DNA from 2 places in the Azoarcus sp. CIB genome. Region 2 is predicted to be linked to the other one. Evidence: predicted binding sites of a transcription regulator. Region 2 holds the regulator's gene; the other holds the start of a gene.
The links. The regulator FNR, encoded in region 2, switches genes on or off when oxygen is low (the NO sensors DNR and NnrR bind a similar motif). The targets are predictions, from matches to a motif close to TTGANCTAGNTCAA.
Positions count from the first base shown of each region.

Region 1: paaN (phenylacetic acid degradation protein PaaN) is a predicted target of FNR. The motif match lies at 2,883-2,896, and genes of this name have one in related genera.

Region 1 is NZ_CP011072.1:409,242-420,794, forward strand. It holds gene dmeF (CDF family Co(II)/Ni(II) efflux transporter DmeF) at 1-636, opposite strand, end outside; gene AzCIB_RS01635 (cupin domain-containing protein) at 664-981, opposite strand; gene paaN (phenylacetic acid degradation protein PaaN) at 1,066-2,754, opposite strand; gene paaG (2-(1,2-epoxy-1,2-dihydrophenyl)acetyl-CoA isomerase PaaG) at 3,083-3,916, shown strand; gene paaH (3-hydroxyacyl-CoA dehydrogenase PaaH) at 3,917-5,449, shown strand; gene paaI (hydroxyphenylacetyl-CoA thioesterase PaaI) at 5,442-5,906, shown strand; gene paaK (phenylacetate--CoA ligase PaaK) at 6,007-7,329, shown strand; gene paaA (1,2-phenylacetyl-CoA epoxidase subunit PaaA) at 7,349-8,350, shown strand; gene paaB (1,2-phenylacetyl-CoA epoxidase subunit PaaB) at 8,418-8,705, shown strand; gene paaC (1,2-phenylacetyl-CoA epoxidase subunit PaaC) at 8,719-9,480, shown strand; gene paaD (1,2-phenylacetyl-CoA epoxidase subunit PaaD) at 9,651-10,139, shown strand; gene paaE (1,2-phenylacetyl-CoA epoxidase subunit PaaE) at 10,178-11,260, shown strand; gene AzCIB_RS01690 (TetR/AcrR family transcriptional regulator) at 11,299-11,553, shown strand, end outside.
Region 2 is NZ_CP011072.1:3,461,740-3,473,292, forward strand. It holds gene AzCIB_RS24715 (energy transducer TonB) at 1-244, shown strand, start outside; gene AzCIB_RS15375 (heavy-metal-associated domain-containing protein) at 261-470, opposite strand; gene AzCIB_RS15380 (heavy metal translocating P-type ATPase) at 495-2,876, opposite strand; gene AzCIB_RS15385 (MerR family transcriptional regulator) at 3,008-3,463, shown strand; gene AzCIB_RS15390 (sulfite exporter TauE/SafE family protein) at 3,470-4,177, opposite strand; gene hemN (oxygen-independent coproporphyrinogen III oxidase) at 4,309-5,700, opposite strand; gene fnr (fumarate/nitrate reduction transcriptional regulator Fnr) at 5,834-6,574, shown strand; gene AzCIB_RS15405 (hemerythrin domain-containing protein) at 6,619-7,149, opposite strand; gene AzCIB_RS15410 (SirB2 family protein) at 7,146-7,544, opposite strand; gene AzCIB_RS15415 (NnrS family protein) at 7,550-8,773, opposite strand; gene AzCIB_RS15420 (Crp/Fnr family transcriptional regulator) at 8,877-9,563, shown strand; gene AzCIB_RS15425 (PHA/PHB synthase family protein) at 9,691-11,376, opposite strand; gene AzCIB_RS15430 (MBL fold metallo-hydrolase RNA specificity domain-containing protein) at 11,472-11,553, opposite strand, start outside.

The sequences.
Region 1 (11,553 bases), 2.2 Mb from region 2:
CATGCCGCCCAGCAGCGCGACGATCGCCAGCACCGAGGTCGCCGCATCGACGACCACGTGCAGGTAGGCGGCGCGCAGGTTGAGGTCGTGATGATGGTGATCGTGGTGGTCGCTGTGATCGTGATCATGCGCGTGGGCAGGGTCGTGATGCGCATGCCCGTGTCCGCCGTGCGAATGCTCGCCCGCGTGGTTGAGGATCAGCGCGCACACCACGTTTACGACGAGGCCGAGCACCGCGACCGTGATCGCCTCGGGGAAGCGGATGTCCTGCGGCGCGAGCAGGCGCTCCACCGAGCCGATGACCATCGCGAGCGCGACGCCGATGAGGAAGATCGCGCTCGCGAAACCCGCGAGGATCTCGATCTTCCACGTGCCGAAGGCGAAGCGCGGATCGTCGGCGTAGCGCCGCGCGGCGGCGTAGGCGAGCGCCGAGAGGCCGATCGCGAGCGCGTGGGAGCTCATGTGCCAGCCGTCGGCGAGCAGCGCCATCGAGTTGAACCACCAGCCGGCGGCGATCTCGACCACCATCGTCACCGCGGTGATCAGCAGCACGAGGCGCGTGCCGCGCTCGCCGGCGGCATTGCCGTCGTCGAAGCTGTGGTTCGGGGTCCAGTATTGCGGGGATTCGGGGGACATGGCGTGACGTCGATGATCGCTATGTCATCAGTCTACATGCACGGCGAGCCAGACGGTCGCGGGGCCGGTCGATTCGACGCGGTGGCGGCGGTGCGGCGCGATCGCGACCCAGTCGCCCGCGCGCATCTCGCGCCGTTCGCCGTCCGCGAACGCGAGTACCGCCTCGCCCTGCACGACGATCACCCACTCGGCCTGCGCCTGGTCGTACCAGAAGCCGGGCGGGCTGGCGTGGCCGTGCGAGACGATGCGCTCGATGCGCGTGCTGGCGCGCTCGAACAGGGTGTCGAAGCTTTCGTCGCCGCCGGGCGGCGGCAGCGTGTCGAGGAGGTTGCCGCTGTCGGGCATCGCGCGGGGTCTCGTCCGGTCCGGGGAAGACGCAGTGTAGACGAGGCCCGCGCGTGCGGCGTTGCGCCTTGCGGCCGGGGCCGCTTACTCGACGTGGTAGCGGCGCTGCACGACGCGGAAGCGGTTGGCGACGAAGGCGCTGTCGGACAGGCTCGCGTTGGCGGCCGGGTTCATGCCCACGCCGTGGTAGTCGGAGAAGCCCGCCGACTGGTTCACGAACACGCCGCCGGTGAGGTTGATCGACAGCGCGACGCCGGCGTGCCAGCTCGCCTCGGTCATCGCGTCGACGACTTCCGGCTTCGTCGAGTAAATACCGACCGTGAGCGCGCCGTGCTCGCGCACGATGCGCTCGGACAGCGCAACCGCGGCGGCACCGTCGGCGACCTTCACGACGAAGGCGATCGGGCCGAAGCGCTCTTCCATGTAGCTCTTCTCGTCGGCAGCGTCGCACGCGAGCAGTACCGGCGAATGCACTTCGGCGCCGGGGAACTCGGCGTGGGCGATCTTCTTCGATGCGAGCACGACGCGGCCGTGCTCGGGCGCCTCGGCGATGCGGGCGAGGGTGTCGGGCGACTGGATCGCACCCAGCACGGCGGTCGCGACCGCCGGGTCGGCGAGGAACTTGTCGATCGATGCGGCGAGATCGGCGCACACCTCGTCGTAGGTCTTGTGCCCCTGGTCGGTGTCGATGCCGCCGCCCGGCACGAGGATCGCCTGTGTCGTCGTGCACATCTGGCCCGAGTACAGGCACAGCGTGAAGGCGAGGTTCCTCAGCATCGCCTTGTACTGGTCGGTGGATTCGATGACGACGTTGTTCACGCCGGCGAGTTCGGCGTATACCTGCGCCTGCTTCGCATTGCTGATCAGCCACTGGCCGAAGCTGTTGCCGCCGGTGAAGTCGATGGATTTCACCGCCGGGTGGGTCGCCAGCGCCTGCGTGGCCTCGCGCTTGTCGAAGGCGGCGAGCGTGACGAGGTTGGGGTCGAGGCCGGCCTCGGCGAGCACTTCGCGCGCGATGCGCACAGTGATCGCGGCTGGCAGGATCGCGTTCTGGTGCGGCTTGACAATGACCGGGTTGCCGGTCGCGAGCGCGGCGAAGAGGCCCGGGTAGGTGTTCCAGGTCGGGAAGGTGCCGCAGCCGATCACCAGCGCGACGCCGCGGCCGACGATCTCGAAGTGCTTCTTCATCTTGAGCGGCGGGTTCTTGCCCTGCGGCTTCTCCCACACCGTCTCGTGCGGCACGAACTTCATCTCGCGGTAGGCGTAGGCGACGGCTTCGAGGCCGCGGTCCTGCGCGTGCGGGCCGCCGGCCTGGAAGGCCATCATCCAGCCCTGGCCGGTGGTGAGCATCACCGCGTGAGCGATCTCGAAGCTCTTCTTGTTGATGCGATCGAGGATCTCCAGGCACACGCCGGCGCGGCCCTGCGCGCCGATGCGCTGCCAGCCCGGCATCGCGGCGTGCGCGGCGGCGATCAGCGCGTCGGCGTCGCACACCGGGTAGCGCACGCCCAACTCGACGCCGTAGGGCGAACGCTCGCTCGCCATCCAGCCGCTCCGGCCGGGCTGGCCGAGCTCGAACTCCTGGCCGAAGGTGGCCTCGACGGCGCGGCGTCCGTCATCCTGTGCCGTTTCTCCATACACCTTGGGGCTGGGCATCTCGGGGTAGGGCGTCCAGTAGCCGCGGGCGTGGATCGCCTGGACGGCGGCTTCGAGGGTCGCGTGGTGCTTGTCGAACAACTGGGCGGGCGTGGTGGTGGACGCGGCGTGGGACATCGAGGGTCTCCTCTGGTGATGGGGCGGGGCTTCTGCGGCCCCTGCGGATCGGTGCTGCTGACAGTGTTATAGCGGCTGGCGCATTGCTGCGCTGCGGTGAAACTTGTCAAGCAAAAAACTGTTGTCTTTTGATCTGGATCAAGCTTACTATTGATTGACCGGTCGGTCAAACAATGGCCGGACTAGAAAGAAAGCTCGGACTACCGGGCACCGACCCCGCCGACAGGAGGCCCCGAAGCCTTCCGGGCGATCCGAAAAAGGAGACTCTGCAGAAGCGCCGCCTGAGGGCATGGGTGGGCGTTTGTGCAGAGGGATGACAGGAGGAGACATGAGCAGCGCGTTGGGCAGAACGGATTGGAGCATGCAGGGCGAGACGATTCGCCTCGATGTGGTCGAAGGCGTCGCGACGCTGACGCTGAACCGGCCGGACCGGCTGAACTCGTTCACGGCCCGGATGCACGAGGAGGTGCGTGCGGCGCTGGCGAAGGTCAGGGAAGGCCGCGCGGCGGGCGTCGTGCGCGTGCTGGTGCTGACCGGCGCGGGGCGCGGCTTCTGTGCCGGGCAGGACCTGTCGGACCGCGCCGTGGCGCCGGGCGAGAAGCCGGTCGACCTGGGCGAATCGGTCGAGAAGAACTATAAGCCGCTGGTGCTCGCGCTGCGCAGCCTGGAGCTGCCGGTGATCGCCGCGGTGAACGGCGTCGCGGCCGGTGCCGGCGCGAGCATCGCACTGGCGTGCGACCTCGTGTTCGCGGCGCGCTCGGCGAGCTTCATCCAGTCCTTCAGCAAGCTCGGCGTCGTACCGGACACCGGCGGCAGCTGGATCCTGCCGCGCCTCGTCGGCCCGGCGCGTGCGATGGGCATGGCGCTGCTGGGCGAAAAGCTGTCGGCCGAGCAGGCCGAGGCCTGGGGCCTGATCTGGAAGTGCGTCGATGACGAAGCGCTGTTGCCGACCGTGCAGCAGGTCGCCGCCGGTCTCGCCAAAGGCCCGACCTTCGGCTACGCGAAGACCAAGCAGGCGATGTGGGCAAGCTCGACCAACGACTTCGAGACCCAGCTCAACCTCGAGCGCGACCTGATGACCGTGTGCGGCCAGTCGAACGACTACCGCGAAGGGGTCGCCGCGTTCATGGAAAAGCGCAGCCCGAATTTCAAGGGTGATTGAATGAGTTCCCTCGGCAAGGATGTAAAGATCGTCGTGATCGGCGCCGGCGCGATGGGCAGCGGCATCGCCCAGGTCGCCGCGCGCGCGGGCCACACCGTGTACCTGTTCGACGGCCGCGCCGAGGCGATCGTCGCCGGGCGCGCGGCGATCGACAAGGATCTGAAGTTCCTCGTGTCGAAGAACCGGCTCGACCCGGCCGAAGCCGCGGCGACGCTCGAGCGCGTCGTGCCGGTCGCGGCGCTGGCCGAGGTGGCGGATGCGGGCCTCGCGATCGAGGCGATCGTCGAGAACCTCGAGGTCAAGCGCAAGCTCTTCGCTGAGCTGGAAGCTACGCTCGGCGCGGACGCGATCATCGCGAGCAACACCTCGTCGCTGTCGATCAACGCGATGGCGGCGGGGCTCGCCCGTCCCGGTCGGCTCGCCGGCCTGCACTTCTTCAATCCCGCGCCGCGCATGGCGCTGGTCGAGGTGGTGTCGGGGCTCAACACCGAGCGCGACGTCGCCGAGTGCCTGCACGCGACCGCGCGCACCTGGGGCAAGATGCCCGTGCATGCGGCCTCGACGCCCGGCTTCATCGTGAACCGCGTCGCGCGTCCCTACTATGCGGAGGCGCTGCGCGTGCTGGCCGAGCACGAGGCGGAGCCGGCGACGCTGGACGCGATCCTGCGCGAGGGCTGCGGCTTCGCGATGGGGCCCTTCGAGGTGATGGACCTGATCGGCCACGACGTGAACTTCGCGGTGACCAAGTCGGTGTTCGAGGCCTACTTCTGCGACCGCCGCTTTGCGCCGAGCCCGTTCCAGCAGGAGCTCGTCGCCGCCGGGCGGCTGGGGCGCAAGACCGGGCGCGGCATCTACGAATACGGCGAACTCGCCGCGAAGGCCGTGCCGCAGGACGAGCCGGCACAGGACGGCGAGCCGCGCGTCACCGTGGTCGGCGACATCGGCGCGGCGGCGCCGCTGCTGGCGCGCCTTGAAGCGGCCGGTATCGAGGTGCGGCGCGAGGCGGGCATGCACGGCAGGCGCGGCTGGATGCAGATCGGCCCTGCGCGCGTCGCGCTCACCGACGGCCGCACCGCGACGCTGCGCGCGGCCGAGGAGCGCGTGCCGAACCTCGTGCTCTTCGACCTGTGCCTCGACTACGCGACCAGCACCCGCATCGCGCTCACGCGCGCCGACCAGTGCGGGCAGGGCGCCTTGCGCGTCGTCGCCGGCACCTTCCAGAAGGCCGGCTTCAAGGTCAGCGCGATCGACGACGTCGCCGGGCTGATCGCGCTGCGCACCGTCGCGATGCTCGCCAACGAGGCCGCCGACGCGGTGCTGCAGGGCGTGGCGAGCGCGCGCGACGTCGATACGGCGATGCGCTACGGCACCAACTATCCGAAGGGCGGCCCGCTCGCGTGGGCCGACCAGCTCGGGGCGGGTTTCGTCGTCGAGGTGCTCGCGAATCTCAAGGATCACTACGGCGAGGAGCGCTATCGCGTGTCGCCGCTGCTGCGCCGCAAGGCCTGCAACGGGGAGGCGATGTATGACTGAGGCGGGCTATCGCGATCTCACGAACGGGCTGGATCCGCAGCTCGTCGCCGAGCGCGTGCGCGACGGCATGGCGGAGAACGACCGCGTGCTGCGCGCCAACGGCATTCGCTTCGAGGCGGTCGGCCCGGGCTACGCGAAGGTGACGATGACGGTGCGCGAGGAGATGTTGAACGGCTTCGCGATCTGCCACGGCGGCTTCATCACGGTGCTCGCCGACACGGCCTTCGCCTACGCGTGCAACAGCTACAACGAGCAGACCGTGGCGTCCGGCATCAGCCTCGACTTCATGGCGCCGGGCCGTCCCGGTGAGGTTCTGTGCGCCGAGGCGAGGGAAGTGTTCGCCGCCGGGCGCACCGGTGTGTACGACATCAGCGTCACCAACCCCAAGGGCGAGCTGATCGCGGTGATGCGCGGCAGGTCCTACCGGCTGAAGGGCAGGGCCGTCGTCGAGTTGTGAGGATGGGTTGACGCGGGTCACCCGGGATTCCCCAGATGTGGGGAATAATTCCGTCATCATATGAAACCCGCGCGAACCGAAGAAACCAGGAGGAGAGAGAATGCCCGTAAAGACCCCGTCGCCCGGCGACCTGGAAGCGATCGAAACTGCCAGTCAGGATGAGCTGCGCGCGCTGCAGCTCGAACGCATGAAGTGGAGCGTGCGCCACGCCTACGAGAACGTGGCGCACTACCGCAAGGCTTTCGACGCCAAGGGCGTGCATCCGGACGACCTGAAGACGCTCGCCGATCTGGCGAAATTTCCCTTCACCGCGAAGAGCGACCTGCGCGACAACTACCCCTTCGGCATGTTCGCGGTGCCGCGCGAGAAGGTCGCGCGCGTGCATGCGTCGTCCGGCACGACCGGCAAGCCGACAGTGGTCGGCTACACGCTGAAGGACATCGACACCTGGGCCTCCGTCGTCGCGCGCTCGATCCGTGCCGCGGGCGGCCGCGCCGGCGACATGGTGCATGTGTCCTACGGCTACGGCCTCTTTACCGGCGGGCTGGGCGCGCATTATGGCGCCGAGCGGCTCGGCTGCACCGTCGTGCCGATGTCCGGCGGGCAGACCGAGAAGCAGATCCAGGTGATCCAGGACTTCAGGCCCGACATCATCATGGTGACGCCGTCCTACATGCTGACCATCCTCGACGAGATGGAGCGCATGGGCATCGACCCGAAATCGACCTCGCTGAAGGTCGGCATCTTCGGCGCCGAGCCCTGGACGCAGGGCATGCGCGAGGCGATGGAAGCGCGGTCGGGACTCGACGCCGTCGACATCTATGGCCTGTCGGAAGTGATGGGCCCGGGTGTGGCCAGCGAGTGCGTCGAGAGCAAGGACGGCCCGGTGGTGTGGGAAGACCATTTCTACCCCGAGATCATCGACCCGAAGACCGGCGAAGTGCTGCCGGACGGCGAGGAAGGCGAGCTGGTGTTCACGACGCTGACCAAGGAAGCGATGCCGGTGATCCGCTACCGCACGCGCGACCTCACGCGCCTGCTGCCGCCGACCTCGCGCGCCATGCGGCGCATGGCCAAGATCACCGGCCGTTCCGACGACATGCTGATCATCCGCGGGGTGAACCTCTTCCCGACGCAGATCGAGGAGCTGATCTGCCACATGCCCCAGCTCGCCGCGCAATACGTGCTGGAAGTCGACAAGAAGGGCCACATGGACACGCTGACGGTGAAGGTCGAGCTGGACCCGGATGCGGTCGTCGGCCGGCATCCCGAGCAGAAGGAAGCGATCGGCGAGGAGCTCGCGCATCGCATCAAGACCTTCATCGGCGTCTCGGCGAAGGTCATCGTCGGCGAGCCGTTCTCGATCGAGCGCGTGACGATCGGCAAGGCGAAACGGGTCATCGACCACCGCCCCAAAGAGTGAGAGAGGAGGAGACAACACAATGTATACCCAAGCACTGGACATCCCGCAGCAGGGTGCCGACAAGGGGCCCAAGGCCATCGAGAACCCGGCTTACCAGGTCGAGTTCGACGCGAAGATCGACGCCGGCGGCTACATCGAGGCCAAGGATTGGATGCCCGAGGCCTACCGCAAGACCCTGGTGCGCCAGATCAGCCAGCACGCGCATTCCGAGATCGTCGGCATGCTGCCCGAAGGCAACTGGATCACGCGCGCGCCGACGCTGAAGCGCAAGGCGATCCTGATCGCCAAGGTGCAGGACGAGGGCGGCCACGGCCTGTACCTCTACGCTGCGGCCGAGACGCTGGGCGTGTCGCGCGACGAGCTGCTCGACGCGCTGCACACCGGCCGCGCCAAGTACAGCTCGATCTTCAACTACCCGACGCTGACCTGGGCGGACATCGGCGTGATCGGCTGGCTGGTCGACGGCGCCGCGATCATGAACCAGATCCCGCTGTGCAAGTGCAGCTACGGCCCCTATGCGCGCGCGATGGTGCGCATCTGCAAGGAGGAATCCTTCCACCAGCGCCAGGGCTACGACCTGCTGCTGGCGATGATGAAGGGCACCCAGGAGCAGCGCGAGATGGTGCAGGACGCGGTCAATCGCTGGTGGTGGCCGTCGATCATGATGTTCGGCCCGCACGACAAGGATTCCCCCAACTCGGCGCAAAGTTCGCGCTGGGGCATCAAGCGCATCTCCAACGACGACCTGCGCCAGAAGTTCGTCGATGCGACCGTCGAACAGGCGAAGGTGCTGGGCGTGACGATGCCCGACCCGGAACTCAAGTGGAACGCCGAGCGCGGCCACCACGATTTCGGCGCGATCGACTGGGACGAGTTCTGGAACGTCGTCAATGGCCACGGCCAGGGCAACGTCGACCGCCTTTCAGCGCGCGTGAAGGCGTGGGAAGACGGCGCCTGGGTGCGCGAGGCCGCGCTCGAGCACGAGCGCAAGCGGGCCGTGCGCGAACACCAGGCCGCCTGACAGGACTATCCGCAACACACCAACAGAAGGGGCGGCCCCGGCCAGCCCTCACGAGAGGAGAAGAGACATGGAACGCAAGGAATGGCCGCTGTGGGAAGTCTTCGTGCGCAGCCGCAACGGACTCGATCACAAGCACTGCGGCAGCGTGCACGCGCCCGACGCCAAGCTCGCGCTGCAGGTCGCGCGCGACGTGTATACCCGTCGCCAGGAAGGCGTGAGCATCTGGGTGGTGCAGGCCGACCACATCGTCGCCTCCGACCCGGACGCCAAGCCCGAGCTGTTCGACCCGGCCGAGGACAAGATCTACCGGCATCCGACCTTCTACCAGCTGCCCGACGAAGTTAACCACATGTGAGAGGGCTGCAAAGATGACCACCCCCAACCCCGCTCATACCGAATACGTCACCCGCATCGGCGACAACGCGCTGATCCTCGGCCAGCGCATGTCCGAATGGTGCGGCCACGCGCCGGTGCTCGAAGAGGACATGGCGCTCGCGAACATGTCGCTCGACCTGATCGGCCAGGCGCGCATGCTGCTGACCCGCGCCGGACAGGTCGAAGGCAAGGGCCGCGACGAAGACCAGCTCGCCTTCCTGCGCACCGAGATGCACTACCGCAACCTGACCCTGTGCGAACTGCCGAACGCGGATTTCGGCCGCACGATGGTGCGCAACTTCCTCTTCGCGAGCTTCCAGGTGTTGCTGTGGGAACGCCTGCTTGCCTCCAGTGACACCGAGCTCGCCGCGATCGCCGCGAAGAGCCTCAAGGAGGCGCGCTACCACGCGCAGCACGCCGGCGACTGGGTCGTGCGCCTGGGCGACGGCACGGCCGAATCGCACGAGCGCACGCAGGCCGCGCTCGACTACCTGTGGCCCTACACCGCCGAGTTCTTCGCCGCGAATCCGACCGACGAGGCGATTGCCGCCGCCGGCATCGGCCCGGCGTGGGGCGAGCTCGAAGCGGCGTGGGAAGCGGCGGTCGTGCCGGTGCTTGTCGAGGCGACCTTGACCGTGCCGGCGCGCACGCCGTTCAAGTCCTACGGCAAGTTCGGCCGCCACAGCGAGCATCTGGGGCACCTGCTGTCCGAGATGCAGTACCTGCAGCGCACCTATCCTGGAGCGCAGTGGTGAAGAAGAGTCGGGCGGGCGGCGCCTTGCTCCCTCCCCTTCAAGGGGAGGGTTGGGGTGGGGATGGGTTCAGCGAACGCCGGAAACCCATCCCCCTCCTGACCTCCCCCTTGAAGGGGGAGGAACGCACGCTCATCCCGCTCGGCGAAAACTGTTGTGACAGGTAGACAACGATGATCACCGAAACCCAAGCCTGGGACGTCCTCCACGCCGTGCCCGATCCCGAGATCCCGGTGATCTCGGTGACCGAGCTCGGCATCGTGCGCGAAGTCCTCGTGCGCGAGGGCGGCCTGCACGTCGTCGTCACGCCGACCTATTCCGGCTGCCCCGCGACCGAGGTCATCTCGCAGAGCATCCACGACGCGCTGGTCGCCGCCGGTGCCGGCAACGTGACGGTCGAGACGCGCCTCGCGCCCGCCTGGACCACCGACTGGATCACCGAGCCGGCGAAGGAAAAGCTCCGCGCCTATGGCATCGCGCCCCCGGGCGGCGACGCCCCAGTCGGCCCGCAGCCGCTCCGCTTCGTCCCGCGCAAGCTCGCCTGCCCGCGCTGCGGCTCGACCGACACGACTCGGCTGTCGCAGTTCGGCTCGACCGCATGCAAGGCGCTGTACCGCTGCCAGAGCTGTCTCGAACCATTCGAGTACTTCAAGCCAATCTGATTCGAATCGCCACGAGAAGCGATCGAGGAGACCACGACATGACGACGCACAGAACGCCGAAATTCCATCCACTCACAATCGTCGAGGTACGGCGCGAAACGCCCGAGGCGGTGAGCCTGCGCTTCGAGATTCCGGCCGAGCTCGCCGAGGATTACCGCTTCGAACAGGGCCAGCACCTCAACCTGAAGGTCCAGGTCAATGGCGAAGAACTGCGCCGCTCCTACTCGATCTGCTCCGGTGTCGACGACGGCGAACTGCGCGTCGCGATCAAGAAGATCAACGGCGGCGCGTTCTCGACCTGGGCCAACGACGGCGGCATCAAGGCCGGCGACGTGCTGGAGATCATGACGCCCGAAGGGCGCTTCCACACCCCGCTCGACCCGGCCCACGCCAAGCACTACGTCGCCTTCGCCGCGGGCAGCGGCATCACGCCGATCCTGTCGCTGGTGAAGACCACGCTGCGCGCCGAGCCGAACAGCCGCTTCACGCTGGTCTACAGCAACCGCCGCCAGGCGAGCGTGATGTTCGCCGAGACGCTCGAGGACCTGAAGAACCGCTACATGTCGCGCTTCACGCTGTACAACCTGTTCTCGCGCGAGGAGCAGGAGGTGCCGCTGTTCAACGGCCGGCTCGACGGCGAGCGCGTGCGCATGTTCCTCGACACGCTGATCCCCGTCGACACCATCGACGAGGCCTTCATCTGCGGCCCCGGCGGCATGATCGACGAGGTCGAGGCAGCGCTGCAGGCGGGCGGCGTCGCGCACGAACACATCCATCTGGAACGCTTCGGCGTGCCGGCGACGGCGCCCGAGCATCATGTCGAACCGGGCGACGCGACGCAGGCCAGGGTCACGGTCATCGCCGACGGCCTCAGGCGCGAGATGGAGTTCCGCGCCGAGGATCCGTCCATCCTCGATGTCGCGCTGCGCGCCGGCATGGACCTGCCGTACTCGTGCAAGGGCGGCGTGTGCTGCACCTGCCGCGCGAAACTGCTTGAGGGCAAGGTGCGCATGGACAAGAATTTCACCCTCGAACAGCCGGACGTCGATGCCGGCTACATTCTCACCTGCCAGGCGCACCCCCTCACCGATCGCGTCGTCATCAGTTTCGACGAGCGCTGAGGGGCGCGGCTGGCCCTGCAACAGGCACGACATCCGGCATGGCACGAGGCAAGGCACCCACTTTCGAGCTGCAGCGCGCGGCGATGCTGCGCGCGGCGGCGGGGCTGTTCGCGGAAAAGGGCTTCCACAACGCCTCGATGTCGGCGATCGCGCAGGCCTGCGGCGTGTCCAAGCCGCTGCTGTACCACTACTACCGCGACAAGGAACACCTGCTGTTCGACATCGCCGACAGCTACATCGACGAGCTGCTGGCGATCGTCGCCTCCGTGGAGGCGCGCAAGCTCGGCCCGGAG
Region 2 (11,553 bases):
CGCTCCGCAGTATCCGAAGTTGTCCCGACGCCGCGGCGAACAGGGGAAGGTCACATTGCGCGTGCGCGTTCGCGCCGACGGACGTGCAGAAACTGCAGAAATCGCCCAAAGCAGCGGACATCCGCGACTGGACGACGCAGCGCTCGAAACCGTGCGGTCATGGCGGTTCGTGCCGGCACGCCAGGGCGAAACGCCCATCGACAGTTCGCTTCTGGTGCCCATCGTCTTCCGCCTCGACGACTGACTCCAGCCAAGCCTCGTCAGGCAGGGCAACCGAAGCCGGCGTCCTCCACCGCTGCGCGCATCGCCTCCACGGACACTTTCGCCGGATCGTACCGGACCACGGCCTGGGCGGCTTCGAGCGACACCTGGGCATCGCTCACGCCGGGCAGCGCCTTGAGGACGGTTGTCACGTTGCGCACGCACCCGCCGCAACTCATGTCCTCGACCTTGATCGTCACTTCCACCATTTCAGTTTCTCCCGAGAAATCGCTTCAGCGGTCCGGCGCCCAGCGCCGCAACAGCAGCGAATTGGTGATCACCGAAACCGAACTCATTGCCATCGCCGCCGCGGCAATCACGGGATTGAGCAACCCCAATGCCGCCAGCGGAATGCCCAGCACGTTGTAGACAAAGGCGAAGAACAGATTCTGCCGGATCTTCGACAGCGTCGCCCGCGACAGCTCGATCGCGTCGGCAACCCCGTGCAGACTGTTCCTCACCAGCGTAATGTCCGCGGCCTCGACCGCGACATCCGAACCGACGCCGATCGCGAACGACACGTCGGCCGCCGCCAAGGCCGGCGCGTCATTGATGCCGTCGCCGACCATTCCGACTCGTCCGTGGCCGGCGAGCGCCTTGACGGCTGCGGCCTTGTCGCCCGGCATTACACCCGCGCGCCAGTCCTCGATGCCCGTCTGGGCCGCGATCGCCGCAGCCGTGGCCGGGTGATCGCCAGTCAGCATCACCACCCGCAGGCCGTGCGCCTTGAGTCGAGCCACCGCGGCGGCAGAATCGCCGCGAACACGGTCCGCCACGCCGATAACGCCAGCAAACACGCCGTCAACGGCAACGGCCACGAGGGTCTTGCCCCCCGCCGCAATCCGCTCGCAGGCGGCAGCGTCCACCGCGACCTGCCGCTCGTCGAGAAAAGCCGGCGTGCCGACGACCACGTCGCGCCCGTCGACACGACCCGCAAGCCCCTTGCCCGCCACGGCCATGACGTCCGTTGAGGCCGGCAGTGACACGCCCGATTCGCGTACGGCGCGGACGATCGCTGCGGCGATCGGGTGAGCGCTCGTCGCCTCGAGGGCGCCCGCGACCGCGAGCAACTCCTCGCGACTCCGGCCGGCGGCGGGAATCACCTCACTCACCTCCGGCGAGCCTTCGGTCAGCGTGCCGGTCTTGTCGACCGCGAGCACGCGGATTTTTTCGGCCAGCTCAAGCGCCTCGGCATTCTTGACGAGCATGCCCGCGCGCGCGCCCTGCCCCGTTCCGACCATGATCGCAGTCGGCGTGGCCAGCCCGAGCGCACAGGGACACGCGATCACCAGCACCGCGACCGAACTGATCAATGCCTGCGCAAAATCCCCTGCCAGCCACCACCATCCGACGAAAGTGAGCGCGGCGATCGCCACGACGACCGGTACGAACACGGCCGCGATGCGGTCCGCGAGCCGCTGCACCGGCGCTTTCGAGCCCTGGGCCTGCTCGACCATGCGGATGATTCCCGCCAGCAGCGTGTGCGCGCCGACCCCGGTCGCCCGACAACGCAAGACCCCCTGTCCATTCAGGGTCGCGGCAAAGATCTTGTCGCCAGGGCGCTTGTCGACCGGCATGCTTTCTCCGGTCAGCATCGCCTCGTTGATCGCAGACTCGCCGACCTCGACCTCGCCATCCACTGGAATGGCGTCGCCGGGGCGCACAAGGAACCGGTCGTCAGGCTGCAGGGTCTCGACGGGAACGGAAACGATCTCGCCGTCGCGCTCGACAAACGCAAGTTTCGGCTGCAGGCGCAACAGGGCGTCGAGCGCCACCGTCGTGCGCGCCTTCGCACGCGCCTCGAGCAACTTGCCGAGCAGGATCAGGGTGATGATCGTCGCCGATGCCTCGAAATACACATGCAGGTCGTGACGACCGAGCAGCGTCACCACCGTGCTGTAGATCCACGCCATCGACGTGCCAAGCACCACCAGTACATCCATATTGGCGCCGCCGCCGCGCAGAGCGGACCACGCACCGCGGTAGAAGCGTGCGCCGACCCAGAACTGTACCGGCGTGGCGAGCAGCAACTGGATCCAGCGGGGGACGAGTTCATGCGCACCTGCCGATTGTCCGCCGAACATCAGGGGCATCTGCACCAACAGCGGCAAGGTGAGCAGGGCCGCGATCCAGAAGCGCTGCATCTCGCGCTTCCACGCCTGCGCCTGCTGCAGGCGCTGTTGCTCGCGCGCGGCAACCCCCGTCTCGACACCCGCGAAACCCGCGCGGCGCACTGCCTCGCGAATGGCTTCCGGCACGACGAGGCCTGGCTGGTAACGCAACGTCGCGCGCTCGGTCGCGAAATTCACCGTCGCATCCACGCCCGGAAGCCGTTTGAGAACCTTCTCCAGCCGGGTCGCGCACGCAACGCAGGTCATGCCAGTGATGCCCAGTTCCATCGTGGCCTGCGGCACATCGAAACCTGCCTTGCGGATCGCCGCGATCACCTGCTCGGGGCCGCTCGCGGGATCCGTGACGCGCACATGCGCCTTTTCCGCAGCAAGATTGACCGAAGCATCGACACCGGGCAGCCGGTTCAGCACCTTCTCGATCCGCGCCGCACACGCGGCACAGGTCATTCCGGAAACCGGCAGTTCAAGGGTCGGACTTTTCATTGTCGTTTCGGGAGCACTCATCTTCACCACTCCATTCGGCCTATCCGGGATCCGCGCATTCGGATCGCCGATTGCGAAACGGAACGCTTGATGGCAGTCTAGACCCCGTACCCAAGTACGGAGTCAACCCCATGAACGACCTCACGATCGGTGCGTTGGCGAAATCGGCCGGAGTCGGCGTCGAGACAGTGCGCTATTACCAGCGCCGCGGCCTGCTGTCGCCGAACGGCGCACACAAGGGCGCGTTTCGCGTTTACGGCAACGACGAACTCGCCCGCCTGCGTTTCATCCGCCGCGCCCAGTCGCTCGGCTTCAGCCTCGACGAGATCGCCGACCTGCTTGCGCTCGACGAAGAAACAGACCGCGAGCGGGCACGTGCGTTCGCCCAGTCCAAGATCGCGGACGTCGAGTCCCGCATCCGCCAACTGACCGAGATGCGCAGCGCCCTGCAGGGACTCGTAACCTGTTGCGAGCATACCGAGGCACCCGCCCCCTGCCCGATTCTCCACGCGCTCGCGAACACCCCCGAGCCGCCGCCCGTGCCGCGGGGTAGAGCTCGCGCCCGGTCCGCCGAGCAGGCGCCCTGACGGCGCTCAGACCTCGCACACGACACCGCGCCAGAGGGCGCCGCCGAGGCTGGGCGCATGAAACAACCCAAACACGCCGAACCCCAGCACCAGCATCCCGGCAACGAATCGCACGCGGCGATTGCGCGTGATATCGCGAAAGCGCTTGAACACCATGCCCGCGAGCATCAGGTTCGGCAGCGTGCCGAGCCCGAAAGCCAGCATCAGCCCCGCCCCGCGCCCGGCCGAACCGGTCACCAGCGCCGTCGTCAGCACGCTGTAGACGAGGCCGCAGGGCAGGAAGCCCCACAACAGCCCCAGCGGCAGGGCTTGCCCGACCGAACGGGCGGGAATGAAGCGTGCGGTAAAGGGCTGCACGCGCTTCCACAGCACCAGGCCCACCCGCTCCACCGGCGCGAGCAGCTGGGTGAAGCCGGTCAGGTACAGGCCCAGGGCGACGAGCATCAGGTTCGCCAGCACATACAGGCCCATCTGCACCGGCAGGATGTCCGAGAACAGCATGCCGACCGTGCCGAGGGCACCGAGCGCCCCGCCCAGCATCGTGTAGGTCGCGATCCGCCCGAGGTTGTAGGCGAGATGCACCGGCCACTGGCGCCCGGTCCGGCCCGGCATGTTCACGGTGAGCGCGCCGACGATGCCGCCGCACATGCTGACGCAGTGCGTGCCTCCCAGAAGGCCGATCAGGAAGGCTGCGATGTAACCGGTTTCAGGCATGGCGATAGTCGGCAAGACGGGAGAAGCCCGGGGGCGCGACGCAAAAAAACAAAGCGGGCGCCCGAGGACGCCCGCACTGTATCACCTTCTCCCGGCCCGTACAGCCCGCGGCCGCTGGCGGCCGGAGCGGCTCAGATGACCTTCGAATAGCGCGCGCGCTCGCGGTCGGAGCGCAGGTAGCGGTCGAACACCATCGCGATGCCGCGCACCAGCAGCCGCCCCGCGGGCAGCACGCTGATCCACTTGTCGCTGACCTTCAGCAGGCCGGCCTCTTCCATCGCCTTGAGATCCTCGAGTTCGTCGGCGAAGTATTCGTCGAACTTGATCAGGTGCGCGATCTCTATCGAGTCGATCGACAGTTCGAAGTGGCACATCAGGGCCTGGATGATCGACCGGCGCAGCAGATCGTCGGCAGTAAGCTCGATGCCGCGCAGCACGGGCAGCTCGTCGCGATCGAGGGCGTCGTAGTACTCGTCGAGCGTCTTCACGTTCTGTGCGTACACCGGGCCGATCTTGCCGATCGCCGAGACCCCGAACGCCATCAGGTCGCACTCGGCCTGCGTTGAATAGCCTTGGAAATTCCGGTGCAGACGCCCTTGGCGCTGGGCGATCGTCAGCTCGTCGTCCGGCTTCGCGAAGTGGTCCATGCCGATATAGACGTAGCCCGCCTCGGTCAGGCGGCGGATCGCCAACTGCAGGATCTGCAGCTTGGTGTCCGACGTCGGCATGTCGTTGATCGCGATGCGACGCTGCGGCTTGAACAGGCCCGGCAGGTGCGCGTAGCTGTACAGGGAGATGCGATCGGGCGACAGCTCCAGCACCTGTTCGAGCGTCCGATTGAAGCTGATGATGTTCTGGCGCGGCAGGCCGTAGATCAGGTCCATGCTGATCGACTTGAAGCCGGTGGCACGAGCTGCGTCGATCACGAGCTTGGTCTCGTCGTAGCTCTGGATGCGGTTGACCGCCTCCTGCACCTCTTCGTTGAAGTCCTGTACACCGACGCTCATGCGGTTGAAGCCGAGGTCGGCAAGCAGCTTCACGGTGTCGAAATCAACCTTGCGCGGATCGACCTCGATCGAGTACTCGCCGTTCGGCACGAGCGTGAAGCGCTTACGCACCGAATCCATGAGCTCGCGCAGCTCGTCGTGCGACAGGAAGGTCGGCGTGCCGCCGCCGAGGTGCAGCTGCGTCACCTGATGGCTCCCACCCAGTGCGGCAGCCTGCATCTCGATTTCCTTGTCGAGATATTTCAGGTACTTGGCGGAGCGCGCATGATCCTTGGTGATGATCTTGTTGCAGGCGCAGTAGTAGCAGATCGTGTTACAGAACGGGATGTGGAAGTATAATGAGAGCGGCTTACTCACGCCCCCGACGCCGCGTTGCGCCAGCCAGTCCCGCAATGCACGGGCATCGAACGCTTCGACGAAGCGATCGGCCGTGGGGTAGGACGTGTAGCGAGGCCCGTTGATGTCGAACCGACGAATCAACTGCTGGTCGAAAACAAGATCTTTCTGACTGGTCATGGTTGTATCGCTTGAGTGCATTCCGTACGATCTCAAAAAGCCGCAGTTTCGTGGTTGACGTGGATCAACGGTCCATTCCGCCGGGCGCCTGCCACTTCTCGGTCGACGTAGAAGGAACAATATTATCGTGCAAATGAAGGCGACGGTGCCGATTACAGTGGCGAGTCTGAAGGTCGCATGCTCCCAGTGCAACCTGGTCGAGTTGTGCCTGCCGTTCGGGATGTCGGAATCGGAAATCGACCGCCTCGACGAACTCGTCGGCGCGCGTCGCAAGATCAAGCGGCAGCAGAATCTGTATCGCGCGGGCGATCCCTTCGAAGCGATCTACGCGATCCGCGCCGGCTCGTTCAAGACCGACGTGCTGCTCGAGGACGGTCGCGAACAGGTCACCGGCTTCCAGATGACCGGCGAAATGCTGGGCCTCGACGGCATCAGCACCGAAACCCATTCGTGCAACGCGATCGCGTTGGAGGACAGCGAAGTCTGCGTGATCGCGTACAGCAAGCTCGAAGAGCTGTCGCGGGTGGTCGAGGGGCTGCAACTGCAGTTCCACAAGGTGATGAGCCGCGAAATCGTGCGTGACCATGGCGTGATGACCCTCCTCGGCTCCATGCGCGCAGAAGAGCGCCTGGCGGCCTTCCTGCTCAACATGTCCCAGCGATTCACGGCGCGCGGCTTCTCTCCGGCGGAGTTCCACCTCCGCATGACCCGCGAGGAGATCGGTTCCTATCTGGGCCTGAAGCTTGAAACGGTGTCTCGCGCCTTTTCGAAGTTCCAGGACGACGGCCTGATCGCGGTGCAGCAGAAGCACATCCGCATCCTGGACATCATCGGCCTGAAGCGGCTGATCCAGCACCCGTCGCCACGCCCCTGAGGGGGGATTTCCCCCTTCGTACGGCCGATCGCCCACGTCGTGGGCTATTGACGCCGCCGCGCGGTCATCGTTCCCGACAGGGCGGCAATATCCTCCTCGGAAAGCAGACCGCGAGCGATCGGCAGCAGATCGCCCTCCTCGCGCTGGATGTGCCGACGGTAGGCGTCGGCAAACGCCTCGACATCTGCAGGCGACAGATCGGCGTTTTCGCCGCCGGCGATGCGCTCGAGCCGTGCCCGCATCCGCGCCCAGCCGGCAAAGAGCTTCTGGTGATCGGCCAGGATCCAGTCGATGAGCGTGCCGAGTTCGGTACGCCGGGCGTCATCGGCACGCGCCCGCAGGACGGGAAAGAGATCGTCCTCTTCGTCCTGATGGTGCTTCACGGCAGCGATGTCGAAGTAGCGCATCACGTTGACTGCCGCCTGCTGCGCCTGCTTGTCCGGGCCATGCTCGGGCAGCCAGGCGGCGAGCCGCGCGAGGGTTGCAAGTTGCGCCTGCAGGCGCTCGTGGCAGGCTTCGAGCATCTCTAGAGGCGTCTCGAAACCCGGGGACGAAGGGATCAGCGAATCGGTCATCGGAACACTCCGGCAAACGCGATGAATCCTGCCGGGTTCTTGCTCAGAGCCACCGACACGATCCATGAAAAGGTTAGCAGGGCCGCGAGCAGCGCCAGCACTCGGACGCGCATGGTGCGCCCCCAGCGCAGCGCGGTCGCGCCGAGAAGAATATAGACGACAAGCGCGACGACCTTTGCGGTGACCCACGGCGCAACGAAGGGGTACTGGCCGCTCATGGTCGCAAGCGTGATCGCGCTGCCGAGAAACACGGTGTCGATGAGGTGCGGCAGGGTGCGCGTGACGCGGTGATCCAGCAGCGGACTGCGCCGCATCATCCAGACGCCCTGCAGCACGAATCCGCTGATGCTCAGGGCCGCGCACAGGATGTGCAGGTGCTTGACCGACAGATACATCGCACTCAGCCCGGGCGTCCATCGCTGCGCGGACGCCAGTAGATCGGCAGGTAGCGCGACGCCCACGCGCCGAACACGCCCAGCCAGCCGAGTACGGCCAGCAGCATGACGAACGCCGTCCAGCCCGCAGGGACGAGTTCCGCGACAATGCGCACGACGACGACCGCTTCGAGGCCGAGGAACAGCACCCAGGTCAGGCGATCCGCAGCGAGCTTGCGCCCCGAGTGCCCGAGAGTCACCCGCGACACCATCGCCATCAGGACGGACCCGAAGAATCCGACGCCCAGCGCATGCAGCGGCGCCATGCCCAGCACGCTATAGCCCAGCAGGGACGCAGCCCCCTGGATGGCGAAGAGCGTCAGCGCGATTCCGAGCCAGAGAAATCCGATGTGCAACATCCCCAGCAGCGGCACTTTCATGGCGGGCACCGGCCTCCACTGCCGCGACAGCCACAGGGCCGCAAAGGCGGCGGGAGCGTCGACGATCCAGCGCAGCGACAGCAATCCCGCCACGTCGAGCGCAGCATGCAGGACGCTTCCGCCGACGACCAGCACCAGTACCCACAGGGGGCGCACCATCACGTAGGCCGGGATCACGCTGCTCGAAAAGAACGGCACCATACGGTGACACACGCCGAAGAACACCGGCAGCAGCGAGCAGAACACGGCGATCTCGATCGCGATGCGCGCCCAGATCGGGTTGCCGCTCAGCGCAAAGCCGAGCCAGGCGAGGACGGCGACCATCCCGGCGATCATCGCATAGCACACGAGGCGGGCATGCAGCGCCTCGAGATCGCCGTGATGCGCGACCTGCCACAGGATGCGCTGCACCCCGCCCCATCCGAGAAATACCAGCACCAAGCCCGGGACGGCGACACCGGGCACGACCATGCCGACTATGGCCAGCGCCCACCCTGCCGCCAGCAGACGCCAGGACCAGAGCCAGCGACCTGCCGCAATCTCGTCATAGCCCTGCCAGCGCGGCATGGCGGTGAGGAGGAAGCCGAACATGAAAAACGGAAACACGCCGCTCGTCACGAGCAGGGCGTGCATCCACCCCGGCGGGAGAACCCAGCCGATCGCCGGCAGCAGTCCCACGCGAGCGCCGAGCTCCGCTGCCCACATCGCAAAGCTCACAAGAAGCATCACGGCGCCGGACAGGAACATTGTCCGGTGCGGTGCGACAAACAGCACGAATGAGGTCGAAACCGGCTTCGCGTGCGCTTGCATCTTGTCTCCTGTTGCCCCCAGCGGAGACAGTCTGCGGGACGCCGGATCGCGGCCCGTGTCGGGTTGCGGGTTAAAATGCACGGGTTTCTCCACGGAGTCCGAGATGCCCAACCGTCCAGTCGATATTCCCACCGCACTGCGCCAGGTTTCTTTCTTCAGCGAACTGACCGCAGAGGAGATCGACCGTGTTGCCCGCTTCACCCGCGAACGCCACCTCGAGAAGAGCGAAATCCTGTTCCAGCGCGGCGATCCCGTGCATGGCTTCTACTACGTCGTCTCGGGTCAGATGAAGCTCGCGGTCTCGTCGGCGCAGGGCAATGAAAAGGTGGTCGAGATCATCAGCCCGATGCACACCTTCGGCGAGGCCGTGTTGTTCCTCAACCGTCCCTACCCGGTTTTCGCCGAAGCCCTCACGTCGACGCATCTGCTGCACATCGGCCAGGCGGTGGTGTCCGAGCTCATCGACCAGGATCCTGGATTTGCCCGCAAACTCCTCGCCGGCATGGCAATCCGCCTGCACGGCATGATCCAGGATGTCGAAACCTATTCCCTGCGCTCGAGCATGCAGCGCGTGATCGGCTATCTGCTGCAACAGGTCGACAGCGAAAGCGGGGTCGCCTGCGACATCGCCCTGCCGACCAGCAAGCAGGTCATCGCCTCGCGGCTCAATCTGACGCCCGAAACGCTGTCGCGTATCTTTCACGACCTGTCCGAAGCGGGACTCATCACGGTACACGGCAAACACATCTCCCTGCTGGACCCCGCCCGCCTGGCCCGCCACCAAGGCTGACCGGCACCCGTTGGCGGGGTGTGTCGAGGGATTCTCGGTGTGCAGGCCCCGGGTGACCTTGACAGGGGTCAATCGGGCGGAGCCACCCGCAGCCGACTATGGATTCAACCGCAGCCCCGAGGGCGGATCAGCGCTCGAGGACGTACTGACCGGGCGCCTTTGCAAGTTCTGGAAATGCCGCGGACGCGGCCGGGCGGGCCTCGACGAGCTCGCCGCAACGCGGCTTGAGCCAGTCCATCCAGTCGTTCCACCAGCTGCCGCCATGCTCTTCAGCGTGCTTGCGCCAGTCGTCCGCCTTGTCCGTGCGGCGGGCTGCCGCAGCCCAGTACTTGCGCTTCGGCGGATTCACCGGCGGGTTGACGATGCCGAGGATGTGGCCCGAGCTCGACAGCACGAAACGACGCGGCCCCGTGACGAGGTTGTTGATGCGATACGCCTGCTCCCATGGCGCGATGTGATCGTCTTCGGCAGCCACCGCATACAGCGGCTGAACGATGCGCGACAGATCGATGGGCTGACCGGATATCGTCAGCCCATCGACCTCGATCAGGCGATTCTCGAGATAGAGTTCGCGCAGGTACCACGAATGCATCGCATAGGGCATGCGCGTGGCGTCCATGTTCCAGTACAGCACATCGAAAGGTGCAGGCGCCTCGCCATACAGCCAGCCATGCACGACGTAGTGCCAGATCAGGCTGTTGGAGCGGAGCAGACGGAAGGCGGAAGCCATTTCCTTACCTTCGAGGAAGCCCTTGCGGGCCATGTTCTCCGACAGGAAGCGGACGCTCGCACCATCAATGAACACCTCGATGTCGCCCGGACGATGGAAGTCGACCAGGGTCGTGAACAGGGTCCAGTCCGCCACCGGCACCTCATCGGCCCCGAATCGGCGGTTCGCCCATGCCATGTACATCGCCAGGGCGGTGCCGCCGATGCAGTACCCGACTGCATGCACCTTCGGCGCACCAGTGAAGTTGCGTGCCGTTTCGACGATGGCGTGGACACCTTCCTCGAGATAGCTGTCGAAGGCGACATCGCGCATCGACGGATCGGGGTTCTTCCAGCTCGTGATGAATACGTCCAGGCCCTGATCCAGCAGGTAGCGGACCATGCTCTTCTTCGGCGTGAGATCGAGGATGTAGAACTTGTTGATCCACGGCGTAACGATCACGACCGGCTCCGCGTGCACCTTAGGCTGCGTCGGCGCGTAGTGGATCACCTCGAGCAGATGGTTGCGGAAGACAACCGAGCCCTCGGTCGTGCCGAGTGTCACCCCCACCTTGAAATCGCCCGGACTGCTCAGGCGGATCTCGCCTGCCTCGAGGTCGGCGAGCATGTTGCGCACGCCGCTGGCGAGACTCTCACCCTTCGTCTCGATGGCCTTGCGGATGGCGACCGGATTCGTCCAGAGGAAGTTGGTCGGAGCAACTGCGTTAAGCCACTTCCGCCACCAGAATGCGGCACGGCGGCGCTCCTTGCTCGAGAGTCCGGGCGTATCGAAGAGCATGTCCTGCATGTGGTGCGTGAATGCGAGGTACCACTCCTTCGTCAGGTCCCACGTCGCCGAGTCGGTCCACACGGGATCGGCAAAGCGCTCGTCGTCGGCATTGGGAACGACCGGATCCTTGCTGGCCAAGCCCATCGCACGACAGGCGGAATGCCATTGCAGGCGCCACAGGTCGCTCGAGAGCTCCGCCATGCGCTCCGCGAGTTCCTGGGGATGGGAAAGCCACGCGAGCTGCGCATGCACGATGGGTGCCGCCATACCCAGCGGATCGAGACTTCCTTCGACGCTGTCGTGGATCTCTCGCATCGCCCGCCGCACGGACCGCGGAGGGTCGCCCGCCGCGCGCTTCCTGGTTGTCGTTCCGTTTTTCATAGCCGACGCTCCCGCACTCGCGATGACAATCAAGTCAGACTATAACAGTGCCCCGCAAGCGGAACCGTGACATGCGGCCAGCCCAGCCGCTCATCGACCGCATCTGCCAGT